DNA from 2 places in the Bradyrhizobium sp. 134 genome. Region 2 is predicted to be linked to the other one. Evidence: predicted binding sites of a transcription regulator. Region 2 holds the regulator's gene; the other holds the start of a gene.
What was found. Region 2 encodes LexA, which represses DNA repair genes until DNA is damaged. Its sites were predicted from a motif close to TGTTCNNNNTGTGTTCNG; they were not measured.

Region 1 (6,020 bases), 110 kb from region 2:
CCATGGAGGATCGCGTTCTGCGTCTTCTTGGGCAGATCCTTCCACTTGGTGGTCAGCGTGAACTTGTAGTGCTTGCCGAGCGCAGTCAGCGTCTGAATGTAATAGGGCGACGAGGACTTGGCCCAGGGCGCGATCGCGCCCTTGCCGATGGCAAGTTCCTTGTCGGGGATGACGAGGTCTTCGTCGACATGCTGCTCGACGCCGAGTCCGCCGCAGGCGGGGCAGGCGCCATAGGGATTGTTGAACGAGAACAGCCGGGGCTCGATCTCGGGGATCGTGAAGCCGGAGACCGGGCAGGCGAACTTTTCCGAGAACAGCATGCGCTCGGGTCCGCTCTTGTCGTGGATCTTTGCGGTCTTCTTTTTCTCTTCCGCGGGTGCTGCTGCAGCCGGCGCACCGGCGAATTCGATGACGGCGAGGCCCTCGGCGAGCTTCAGTGCGGTCTCGAAGCTTTCGGCGAGGCGCTGGCCGATGTCGGCGCGCACCACGATGCGGTCGACGACGACGTCGATGTCGTGCGGGAATTTCTTGTCGAGCACAGGGGCTTCCGCGAGCTCGTGGAAGGCGCCGTCGATCTTGACGCGCTGAAAGCCCTTCTTAAGCCATTCGGCGAGCTCTTTGCGGTACTCGCCCTTGCGGCCACGCACGACCGGCGCGAGCAGATAGAGGCGCGAGCCCTCGGGCAGCGCCAGCACGCGGTCGACCATCTGCGAGACGGTCTGGCTCTCGATCGGCAGGCCGGTGGCGGGCGAATAGGGCACGCCGACGCGCGCCCACAGCAGGCGCATGTAGTCGTAGATTTCGGTCACCGTGCCGACGGTGGAGCGCGGGTTCTTCGACGTCGTCTTCTGCTCGATCGAGATCGCCGGCGACAGGCCGTCGATCTGGTCGACGTCAGGCTTCTGCATCATTTCCAGGAACTGGCGGGCATAGGCCGACAGCGATTCGACGTAACGGCGCTGGCCCTCGGCATAGATGGTGTCGAACGCGAGCGAGGATTTGCCGGAGCCTGACAGCCCCGTGAACACCACCAGCTTGTCGCGGGGAATCTCGACGTCGACGTTCTTGAGGTTGTGCTCGCGCGCGCCACGGATCGTTATTGCGCGCAGGTTTGATCCCGCGTTCTGTTGTTGGCGCTTCGCCTTGATCACTTCATCCATCCTGGTGGTCCTCAGGGAATCCAAAAGCGCGCGATCGCGCCAACTGAATAGGCGCGCTTCGCCCGGAACCGGGATCGGCGCCGATGGGTATGTGAGCGAACGTAGGAAGAACGGGGACGGATTTCCAGTGGCGTCTGCGAATCGTCAACCGATTGTTGGCACGCTGGCGGCATCTGGCAGGAGCCAGGGCGGTGGAACTGCGCAGTAACGTGCCCGGCAAACAAAAAGGCCGGCGCGAGGCCGGCCTTTCGTAACACGATGGCGTCGATAGCGAAGATCAGTACTTCGCGACGATCGGGCCCCCGAAGTGATAGTTCACGCCGACCTGCACGGTGTGAAACTCGAGCGTGCCGGTGGGCAGGGCGCCCGAGAAGTAGGTCTCGCCGCCGAGGCTGCGAAAGAGGTACTCGCCCTTGACCGACCACTGCGGAGCGAAGAACGCTTCGACGCCCGCACCGACGGTCCAGCCGGAGTGCCACTTGCTGTCGGAAACGGTCACGCCGAGCGCGCTGATGCTGAGCTTGTTGTCGATCCAGGCGTAACCACCGGTGCCGTAGAACAGGACGTTGTTGACGGCGTAGCCGATGCGGCCGCGCACGGTGCCCATCGCATCGGTCTTCGAGCTGAGGGTGGTGCTGACGAGGCCGAAGCCGGGGACGGCAACGGGGCCGGTGACCGACGCGCTGACGTCAGCCCAGGCACCATCGGCCTCGATGCCGAACACGACATTGCCGGTCTGCCAGTTGTAGCCGGCGGTACCGCCGACGAAGCCGCCCTTCATCTTCGGGTCGGTCGAGGAATTTTCCCAGGCGCCGCCACCGACAACACCGAGGTAGAAGCCGGTCCAGTTGTAGACCGAAGCCATGGCCACCGGAGCCTTGGTGTAGGGGCGCGCCGCGAGATCAGCGGCCGAAGCCGGGGCAGCGAGAGCGAACAAACAGGCCGAAGCCAACAAAACCTTTTTCATTTTCAACTAATCCCAGTCCCAGTTTCTGATTGTGCCTTCCACGATAAGGAAGGGCATCGGACTCACTTGCCCAACTGAAGCCGTACTTACACCATTGAAGCCGCAAGTTGTGTCACTGGAAAGCCACAGCGGCCTGAAAATGGTGCATTTACTGACCTTTGGTTCCCCCATGGGAACAGCAACGAAAAAGGCCGGCGCGAGGCCGGCCTTGCTTTGATGGATGTCAGTTCGATCAGTACCTCGCGATCACCGGACCGCCCCAGCGATAGTTCAGGCGGACGAGGCCCATGTCGACGTCCTGCCGAATCCGGTCGCTGCCGAAGACCCCACCTGGGGGCGTTGTGAAGCCGATCGTGCGATCGCCAAGGAAGATGTGGTCGTACTCAAAGCCCAACGACCAGTTCGGGGCGAAGCCGAACTCCAGACCGGCCCCGACCGTACCACCCCAGCGAGTCTCCCGCGCCGAAGCCAGGAGCGCGCCCGCGCCGGGCGTACCTGTAGCAGCGTAGATGTCGTACTTGTCGCCGACGACGGCGGCGCCGCCCTTCACGTAGAACAGCACGTTGTTCCAGGCGTAACCGACCTGACCGGTGATGAGGCCGAAAGCGTCGATGCGGGAACGGTTGCGATCACCCGTCACCAAAGCGGTACCCGGGAAGAGGGTGCTCACATTGTCGCCCCGGAAGTCGGCCCAGTTGCCTTGGCCTTCGAGACCGAACACCCAATTGGCGGACTGCCAGCGATAGCCGATCTGGCCACCGACGGTGCCCCCCGTCGCATTGTGACAGCCTTCGCCGACCAAAACGCCGGTCGCGGGCGTGACGAAGTCCCAGCACGTGTGGCTTGAGCCACCGCCGCCGTTGATGCCGATATAGAAGCCGCTCCAATCGTAGATGGTGGCAATCGCCGGCGCGGGGGCCTTGGTGTAGGGACGCGCGGCCATATCCGCCGCGCTCGCGGGAGCCGACAGGCCCATCGCCACTGCACCGATTGCACCAACAAGAAGCTTATTCATTGCCAGTCTCCCCAGGTTCGTCCGCTTCTTTCTTCCCCGAAGCGGCTGATCAGGCGCGAGGGCCCATATGAACTAAGTCCGAGGAAACCGTAGCTCTACGGGGCGGCAGAGTCCGTCTCCGAAATGCAACAAGAACGGGGCACTGCGAGTACCCATAACACACTGAATCTTAAGTTCTTTCCCTCGTTCTCGGGAACCTACAAAGGTTCCAACCGCTGCGCGCATTCCCGCACTACATTGGCCGATCGACGCCACATCGATGCGGTGGTTTCGCCAAGAACAAATCTGGAACGAACTGGAGGTCGATGCTATATGTGGGGATAACCGGAGGGGTGACGGACTGATCGTCGTCCGCAAGCGTTCGGCGAGCGTATAGGGTCGCCTCAACGGGCACGGCGGAACGCGGGGAGCGGACCGGCCTTCTTGAATTCAGTGGCATTCGGAGCGGAGAGCGGAGATGGCGGGAAGCGTCAACAAGGTCATTCTGGTTGGAAATCTCGGCAAGGATCCTGAAATCCGCCGCACCCAGGACGGGCGGCCGATCGCCAATCTAAGCGTCGCCACCTCGGAGACGTGGCGCGACAAGGCCACCGGCGAGCGCAAGGAAAAGACCGAGTGGCACCGCGTCGTGATCTTCAATGAAGGGCTCTGCAAGGTCGCCGAACAGTATCTGAAGAAGGGCGCCAAGATTTACGTCGAGGGTGCGCTCCAGACCCGCAAATGGACCGACCAGAGCGGCGTCGAGAAGTACTCGACCGAAGTCGTGCTGCAGGGCTTCAACTCGACCCTGACGATGCTGGACGGTCGTAGCGGTGGTGGGGGAGGCGCCAGCTTCGGCGACGAGCCGGGCGGCGATTTCGGCTCCTCCGGTCCGGTCAGCAGCGCACCGCGCCGTCCCGTTGCCGCTGGCGGCGGTGGCCGCAACAGCGACATGGACGACGATATCCCGTTCTGAGCGATCCCGCTCTGAGAACGCGGGGTCTCAATGCGACGCGCCGGCCGGATGGGCGGCGCTTCTCATCTCGTGTCAGAAAATCCCACTAATCGGCAGGACGGGCTCGGGATTTCCGGGCCCGCTTCATGTTTCGGGTGAGCTCGGATTGCGGCTTGGCAAGCGCGCTGACGGGGCAAGCTCGCCGCGCGTTTTTCGACGCGTGATCGGCGATTTTGCAAGGTCGATACGGGGGCTGTCCAAGACACCGATCGCAAGGGCTTAAGTTGTTGGAAAAATAGGCGGAAAAAGCGCTTCCCAGATCGCCGCGAGGGTGGTTATCAGAGGCTCGATGCGCTATATGATTCCCAGATAAAACCTCACCGGATTTCCCCTTGGCTGACGACGACGACAAGCCCGGCGACCAGCCGGCGCAACCCTCGGATATTCGCCCCGTCTCCATCTTCGAGGAGATGAAGAAGTCCTATCTCGACTACGCCATGAGCGTGATCGTGGCGCGGGCGCTGCCTGACGCCCGCGACGGTCTGAAGCCGGTGCATCGCCGCATCCTGTACTCGATGAACGAGCAGGGGCACACGCCGGACAAGAAGTACGTCAAGTCCGCCCGCGTGGTCGGTGACGTCATCGGTAAATATCATCCGCATGGCGACCAGTCGATCTACGACGCCATGGTCCGGATGGCGCAGGACTTCTCCATGCGCGTGCCGCTGATCGACGGCCAAGGCAATTTCGGATCGGTCGACGGCGATCCCCCGGCTGCCTATCGTTATACCGAAGCCCGATTGACGAAGGTGGCGCTGGCTCTGCTGGCCGACATCGATAAGGACACGGTCGACTTCCAGCCGAACTACGACAACAACGAGACCGAACCGTCGGTCTTGCCGGCCAAGTTCCCCAACCTGCTCGTCAATGGCGCCGGCGGCATCGCGGTCGGCATGGCGACCAACATCCCGCCGCACAATCTGGGCGAGGTCATCGACGCCTGCGTCGCGCTGATCGACAACCCTGCGCTCACCATCGACGAGCTCATCAACATCGTGCCGGGACCGGATTTCCCGACCGGCGGCGTCATCCTCGGACGGCAAGGCATCCGCGCCGCCTATCACCTCGGCCGCGGCTCGGTCATGATGCGCGGCAAGGTCGCGATCGAGACCATCCGCAAGGAGCGCGAGGCGATCATCATCACCGAGATTCCCTACCAGGTGAACAAGGCGACGATGGTCGAGCGCATCGCCGAGCTGGTCAAGGAAAAGAAGATCGAGGGCATCGGCGACCTGCGCGATGAATCCGATCGCGATGGCTACCGAGTCGTCATCGAATTGAAGCGCGACGCCGTGCCGGATGTGGTGCTGAATCAGCTCTACAGGTTCACGCCGCTGCAGACGAGCTTCGGCGTCAACATGGTGGCGCTCGACAGCGGCCGTCCGCGGATCATGCATCTGAAGGACCTGCTGGCGATCTTCGTCGACTTCCGCGAGCGGGTCGTCACGCGGCGCACCAAGTTCCTGCTGGCCAAGGCCCGTGATCGCGCCCATATCCTGGTCGGTCTCGCCATCGCGGTCGCCAATATCGACGAGATGATCCGCGTCATCCGGACCTCGCCCGACCCGACGACCGCGCGCGACACCCTGATGTCGCGCGACTGGCCCGCCCGGGACGTCGAGGACATGCTGACGCTGATCGACGATCCGCGCCACCGCATCAGCGAGAACGGCACGATCCGGCTGTCGATGGAGCAGGCGAGGGCCATTCTCGATTTGCGCCTGCAACGCCTCACCGCACTCGGCCGCGACGAAATCCGCGAGGAGCTCGACAAGCTCGCCGGCGAGATCGCCGACTATCTCGACATCCTGCGCTCGCGCGACCGCGTGCTTGAAATCATCAAGTCCGAACTCGCCGAAGTGAAGGCCGAGTTCGCCACCCCGC
Region 2 (6,020 bases):
TCGCGCTTTATTTCTCTGCCGATCACGAGCCAGTACTGTGGGTCGTTGCCACGACCGCCATCGCACTCCTGCTTGGCGCGGCTCTGTTGCGGCGGAGCCGGCTGTTCGCCCCAGCCATCATGATCGCGGCGGTCGCGGCCGGCTTTGCCGTCGCGACCTGGAAGACGGCGCGCATCGCCCACCCGGTGCTGGCAAAGGCGCTCTATTCGGTGTCGTTGTCGGGCTTTGTCGAGGCTCGCGACATCCGCGAGCGTACCGATCGTTTCGTGCTGCGCGTCACTGCGATGGAGGCGCAACGCAGCGACGTCAGGCTTGAGCGCGTGCGCCTGTCGGTCCGCAAAGGCACCGCGCCGGAGGTCGGTAGCTTCGTTCAGCTGAAGGCACGGTTGATGCCGCCGCTCGCGCCGGTGCGGCCCGGCAGCTACGACTTTTCGCGTGACATGTTCTTCCAGGGCATCGGCGCCTCCGGTTTCGCGATGGGCGCAATCACGGCGGCGCCGCCGCCTGAGACCGCCGGCTTGCGGCTGCGTTATGCGGCCTTCATGCAAGGCCTGCGCGATGCGATCGATGCCCGCATCCGGGCGACGCTCGACGGCGACAACCGGGCGATCGCGACCGCGCTGCTTACCGGGCGGCGCGATGCGATCACCACGCCCGTCAACGATGCGATGTTCATCTCCGGTCTCGGCCACGTGCTCTCGATTTCCGGTTATCACATGGCCGTCGTTGCCGGTGTCGTGTTCTTCGCGGTGCGGGCGCTGCTCGCTCTGATCCCGGGACTTGCGGCCGGCTTCGCCATCAAGAAATGGTCGGCGGCCGCCGCGCTGGTCGCTGCTGCGTTCTACCTGCTGCTGTCGGGCGCGGAGGTCGCAACGCAAAGATCGTTCTTCATGACGGCGGTAGTGCTGATCGCGGTGATGGTCGATCGCCGCGCCATCACCTTTCGCACGCTTGCTGTCGCCGCGCTGATCGTGCTGGCGGTCGCGCCGGAAGCACTGGTGCATCCGAGTTTTCAGATGTCGTTTGCGGCAACGCTCGGGCTCGTCGCCTTGGTGCAGATCGGCATGCCCAATTTGTTTGCCTCGCCGGACCATTCGGCGACCGCGCGCATTGCGATGTGGGGTGGCCGCGAGATCGCGATGCTGTTCATGGCCTCGCTGATTGCGGGACTTGCGACCACGCCCTACGCCGCTTTCCATTTCCACCGTGTCACGCCGTTTGGCGTGCTTGCCAATCTCTGCGCGATGCCGGTGGTCTCGGCGCTGGTGATGCCGGCGGGATTGTTGGGGCTGCTTGCTGCGCCGTTCGGGCTGGACAGCGTGTTCTGGTGGCTGATGGGGATCGGCATCGAGTGGATGGTCGCGGTCTCGCGCTGGGTCGCGGCATTGCCGGGCGCGGTCGGCCGCATCCCGGCGTTCGGGATCACGTCGCTGATCGCGGCGAGCCTGGGAATCATTGTGCTAGGCTTGTTGCGCACGCCGCTACGCTGGTCCGGCGCCCTGGTCCTGCTGGCAGCGATCCTCTGGGGACTGTCGGCGCGGCAGCCCGACATCCTGATTGCCGGGGATGGCGCCAGCGTCGCGGTGCGGGGCAGGGACGGATATCTGCACCTGATCAGGACGAGCAAGGACAGCTTTTTGCTCAAGGAATGGCTCGCTGCCGACGCCGATCCGCGCGATGCCGGCAGAGCCTCGCTGGCCGATGGCGTGTCATGTGACGAATCGGGCTGCGTGACGCCACTGGCCGACGGGAGGTTGGTCGCGCTGGCACTGCGCGTCGACGCTCTTGCGGACGATTGTAGTCGGGCCGCGCTGGTGGTGACGACACGCCCCGCGCCGCCCGATTGCGCGGCGATGGTGGTCGATCGGCAACGGCTCGCCAGTCAGAGTGCGCTGGCGCTGACGCAGCGTGGTGACGGCTTTGTGGTTCACGCGGTGAGGGCGAGAGGCGCGAGCCGCCCCTGGTTGCCAGCCGGCGCAGGCGAGGGTGATTTCGACGGCAGCCTTGCGCCGAAGGCGATCGCGCCCCGCATCAAGGACGCAACGCCGGCGGAGACCGACTTGCAGGCCGACGATTGATCTGACGGTGCGGAGCAATGCAGTGGATCGGTGCATCTGCTCGGATTCGCTGGGCGCAAACCACGCCATCTCGCCGGCCACGGCCGGCGATGGCGATTCAATCTTGACCTCCGACCTCGTAGCCGGCTGCGTCAGCCGATCGGCAGGCGCGTGACGGTCGGCTGCCTGTCGGCGATGACCTGCGCCTTGTGCTCGCGCTCCGTCACCGGCTCGGTCACAGGCAGTTGCAGCACGGTCGCGCGCTGGCCTTCGACGAGCTGCGTCACCAGCACATATTTGCCGTCCGGGAATTCGATCGCGTCATGATGGCGGTCGGGAACGTGCGGGTCGATCTTGCCGAACTTGCCCACGCGGGAATTGATGGTGCGCGTCCAGATCCAGCGATTGTCGTAGCGAACGTCGTCGGCGAAGGCGAGCTCCGTTCCCGGCAGCAGGCACACGGCAACAGACGGATCGGCTGCCGAGGCGAAGCCGCGCGTCGAGGTGCCGCGGAAGCTTGTCGTGACGATCGTCTCGCCGACTTCGGCGGGGCGCGACGCGACGGCATGCAGGCTGTAGTCACACATCGGGTGCTCCTCATGCTGGGATAGCAACCCGCGTCTCTTAATCGAGGCGCAGGCCTCTATCAGAGTTGAAGCATGAACGCTCTGCTTGGTTGTGGGCAAATCTGCGGCTGGTTTCCGCAAGCCGCGATCACATTATCTTTCCCGCATTCAATAGGAACAAAGCCTGCTGCGATGCATTCGGGAGGCGCGTGCGCGAATATCGCCGGCTTGACCGCAACGGTCGAGCTTGATCGCTGGCCGCTGTTTCCTCGAACACTTGCGCCGCGAACCAGTTCCGCTTCGTGGGCGTCGCGAGGAGCCAGCGCCGAAGGAGGGGCCGGATAGTCTGTGCAGAACCAGAAAGACTACCCAGCCGGAGCGGACGATGATCCGCTCCAATCCCTGACCGGCGATGCCGATCGGAAGCGCGCGCGGCGCCAAGCACCTCCGGTATGAAGTACTCCCGGTATCAAGGACGCCCGGTATCAGTACTTCCGGTAAAGCCCGATCAGCTTGCCCTGAATCTTCACCCGGTTGGGTGGCAGGATGCGGACCTCATAGGCCGCGTTGGCGGGCTCGAGCGCGATCGAGGCGCCGCGACGGCGGAAGCGCTTCAGCGTGGCTTCCTCGTCGTCGATCAGCGCCACCACGATGTCGCCGGTATCGGCGCTCTCGTTTCGCTGAATCAGCGCCATGTCGCCATCGAGGATGCCGGCCTCGACCATGGAATCACCGCGCACTTCGAGCGCGTAATGCTCGCCCGAGCCGAGCATGTCAGGCGGTACGCTGATAGTATGGCTGCGGGTCTGCAACGCCTCGATCGGCGTGCCGGCCGCGATGCGACCCATCACCGGCACCGCGACGGGACGTTCGCCCTCGTCCGCGGGCAGGCTGGAGCTCGCACGCACCTTGCCGAGATTGCCCTCAATGACGCTCGGCGTGAAGCCGCGGCGGCTGCCGGCGGCTGCCTGGAGCTCCGGCAGCTTGATGACTTCAATCGCACGGGCGCGGTTGGGCAGGCGTCGGATGAAGCCACGCTCCTCGAGCGCCGTGATCAGGCGATGGATGCCCGACTTCGAGCGCAGGTCGAGCGCATCCTTCATCTCGTCGAAGGAGGGCGGTACGCCGCTTTCCTTCAGACGTTCACTGATGAACCGCAGAAGCTCGTATTGTTTGCGCGTTAACATCTCGACCAAAGTCCCCCGGTTGATGTCGTCCGATTCCGAGACGCTGAATTCGGCAATAAGCCGCTACATGCTCGAAACAAATCATGAACGGACACTATATGTTCGATACATGTTCCGCAACTGCTTAATTTACCGTGAACAGAGCAAAGTTCGCGGAACGTGCATTGCCGGACGCTCAGACGGGGAGCCGCAACACTTCGCAAGCCGTGCCGGCTTCGGCCTTCGGCGCGAACGGTGCGCGCACGAGAAGTACCTGTGCTGCAGCGAGATTCGCAAGCAGCGAAGAGTCCTGATGATTGACGGGAAGAACGACGCGCGTGCCATCGTCACGCTCCTCCAGATGCGCGCGCAGATAGTCCTCGCGCTGGTCGTTGGCGCCGACGTCGCGGCCGAGCACGGCGCGTTCACGGCGATGGTGAATCACCGAACGGCCCGACAGGGCGCGAATCAGCGGCACCATGAACAGGAAAGCGCACACGTAGGACGACACGGGATTGCCCGGCAGGCCGATCACACCCATTGCGCCGAGCCGCCCGTGCATCATCGGCTTGCCTGGCCGCATCGCGATCTTCCAGAACGCCATTGCGATGCCTTCGACCCGCAGTGCCTGCTGGACCAGATCGTGGTCGCCGACCGATGCGCCGCCGGTCGTGATCAGGATGTCGGCGCCGCTCTCGCGGGCGCGGCGGATGCCGGCGGCGGTCGCCTCCAGCGTGTCGGCGGCAATACCGAGGTCGATGGTCTCGGCGCCCTCGCTGCGGGCGAGCGCGTGCAGGGCGTAGCCGTTGGAATAGACGATCTGGCCGTGGCCGGGCATGGTGCCCGGCATCACCAGCTCGTCGCCGGTGGCGAGAATCGCGACTTTCGGACGCCTGAAAACGCCAAGGTGCGGATGGTTCATCCCGGCGGCGAGGGCGAGGTCGCGCTCGGTGAGACGATTTCCCTTGCGCAGGAGCACGTCGCCCTCGCGGAAATCGACGCCTGCGGGGCGGATGTGCCGACCGGCGATCGCGGCTTCCTTGATCGTGATGCGCTTGCCGGCGGCGACGGTGTCCTCCTGGATCACGACGGCGTCCGCGCCACCGGGAACGACGCCGCCGGTGAAGATCCGCACGGCCTCGCCGGCGCCGACCATCCCCGCGAACGGTCGGCCCGCCGCGACTTCGCCGATGATGGTGAGCTCCGAATCGATCGTCGCGGCATCGGCCGCGCGCACCGCGTAGCCGTCCATCGCCGACATCGCCTGCGGCGGCTGCGTGCGCCGCGCCGCCACGTCACCCGCGAGCACGCGATGGTAGGCCTGGTCGAGGGAAATCATTTCATCCGGCAGCGGCTCTGCACCCGCCAGCACCGCGGCAAGCGCGTCGGAAACCGGCATCAAGGCCACGGCGAAAACTCCTGCTCGGCACGTTCGGGCGAATGTTCCGCACGTCTTCTAGCCGAGCGCGCGCGCAGAGGCAAAAACGGCTGAGCGGGTGCAGTCATCCCACCGCATTGTTCCGGAAGGCAGGATCAAGCGCGTTGCGGCATGATCCGAAGAACGTGTCAGATCGGCAGGACAGTGGTCATGGCAAGACGAGAACGACGAGCGCCCCGGACTGCATCGATCAGCTCCCTGGCTGCCCGTGAGTTACGTCGGGCGCCTTGGGTCCCTGATCCTTGTCGGGCAGCGGATCGGCCTGGGATTTCAGGTCGGCGGCCTTGCTCACAAGCTTGGCGGAAAGGTCCGAATCTGAAGTTGTCCTCGCGAATTCAAGAAGAAGAGAGGCCTGCTTGGTGAGGTAGGTTTTGCCCAACACGATGATGCATCCGTCCGTAGAAGTCCCAACGGACTCTAAGAGTCCGGAAGGTGGTATTCCGTTCCGGGAACTCTGTATAAAAATGCACAAAGTGATCGGGTTCCTCAATTTTTCAAAATTGGTCCCGTCGGGCCGTGCCGCAGTGGGTTTCGCGACACCGGCTCGTCGTCAAATGCCCAATGCCTTAAATGCGTTCCCGACGTCACGCGGCGAGGTCACATGCACGGCTGTCAAGCCGCGCGCCCGCGCTCCCTCGATGTTTTCGGCAAGATCGTCGAAGAACACGATGCGCCCGGCGGGCACGCCGATCGCCGCAACGACGTGGTCGAAGGCCTCCGCATCCGGTTTGCGCAAGCCGATGCTGGACGACAAATACAGCTCGCGGAAATGGCCGAGGACGCCGGCATATTC

Region 1: IVA75_RS26725 (single-stranded DNA-binding protein) is a predicted target of LexA. The motif match lies at 3,418-3,435, and genes of this name have one in related genera.

Annotation. Positions count from the first base shown of each region.
Region 1 covers NZ_JADPKX010000069.1:329,880-335,899, forward strand. The annotation lists gene uvrA (excinuclease ABC subunit UvrA) at 1-1,160, opposite strand, end outside; gene IVA75_RS26715 (outer membrane protein) at 1,438-2,127, opposite strand; gene IVA75_RS26720 (outer membrane beta-barrel protein) at 2,360-3,142, opposite strand; gene IVA75_RS26725 (single-stranded DNA-binding protein) at 3,600-4,097, shown strand; gene gyrA (DNA gyrase subunit A) at 4,469-6,020, shown strand, end outside.
Region 2 covers NZ_JADPKX010000069.1:222,366-228,385, forward strand. The annotation lists gene IVA75_RS26200 (ComEC/Rec2 family competence protein) at 1-2,078, shown strand, start outside; gene IVA75_RS26205 (hypothetical protein) at 2,210-2,644, opposite strand; gene lexA (transcriptional repressor LexA) at 3,109-3,810, opposite strand; gene glp (gephyrin-like molybdotransferase Glp) at 3,986-5,197, opposite strand; gene IVA75_RS26220 (hypothetical protein) at 5,418-5,609, opposite strand; gene IVA75_RS26225 (HAD family phosphatase) at 5,778-6,020, opposite strand, start outside.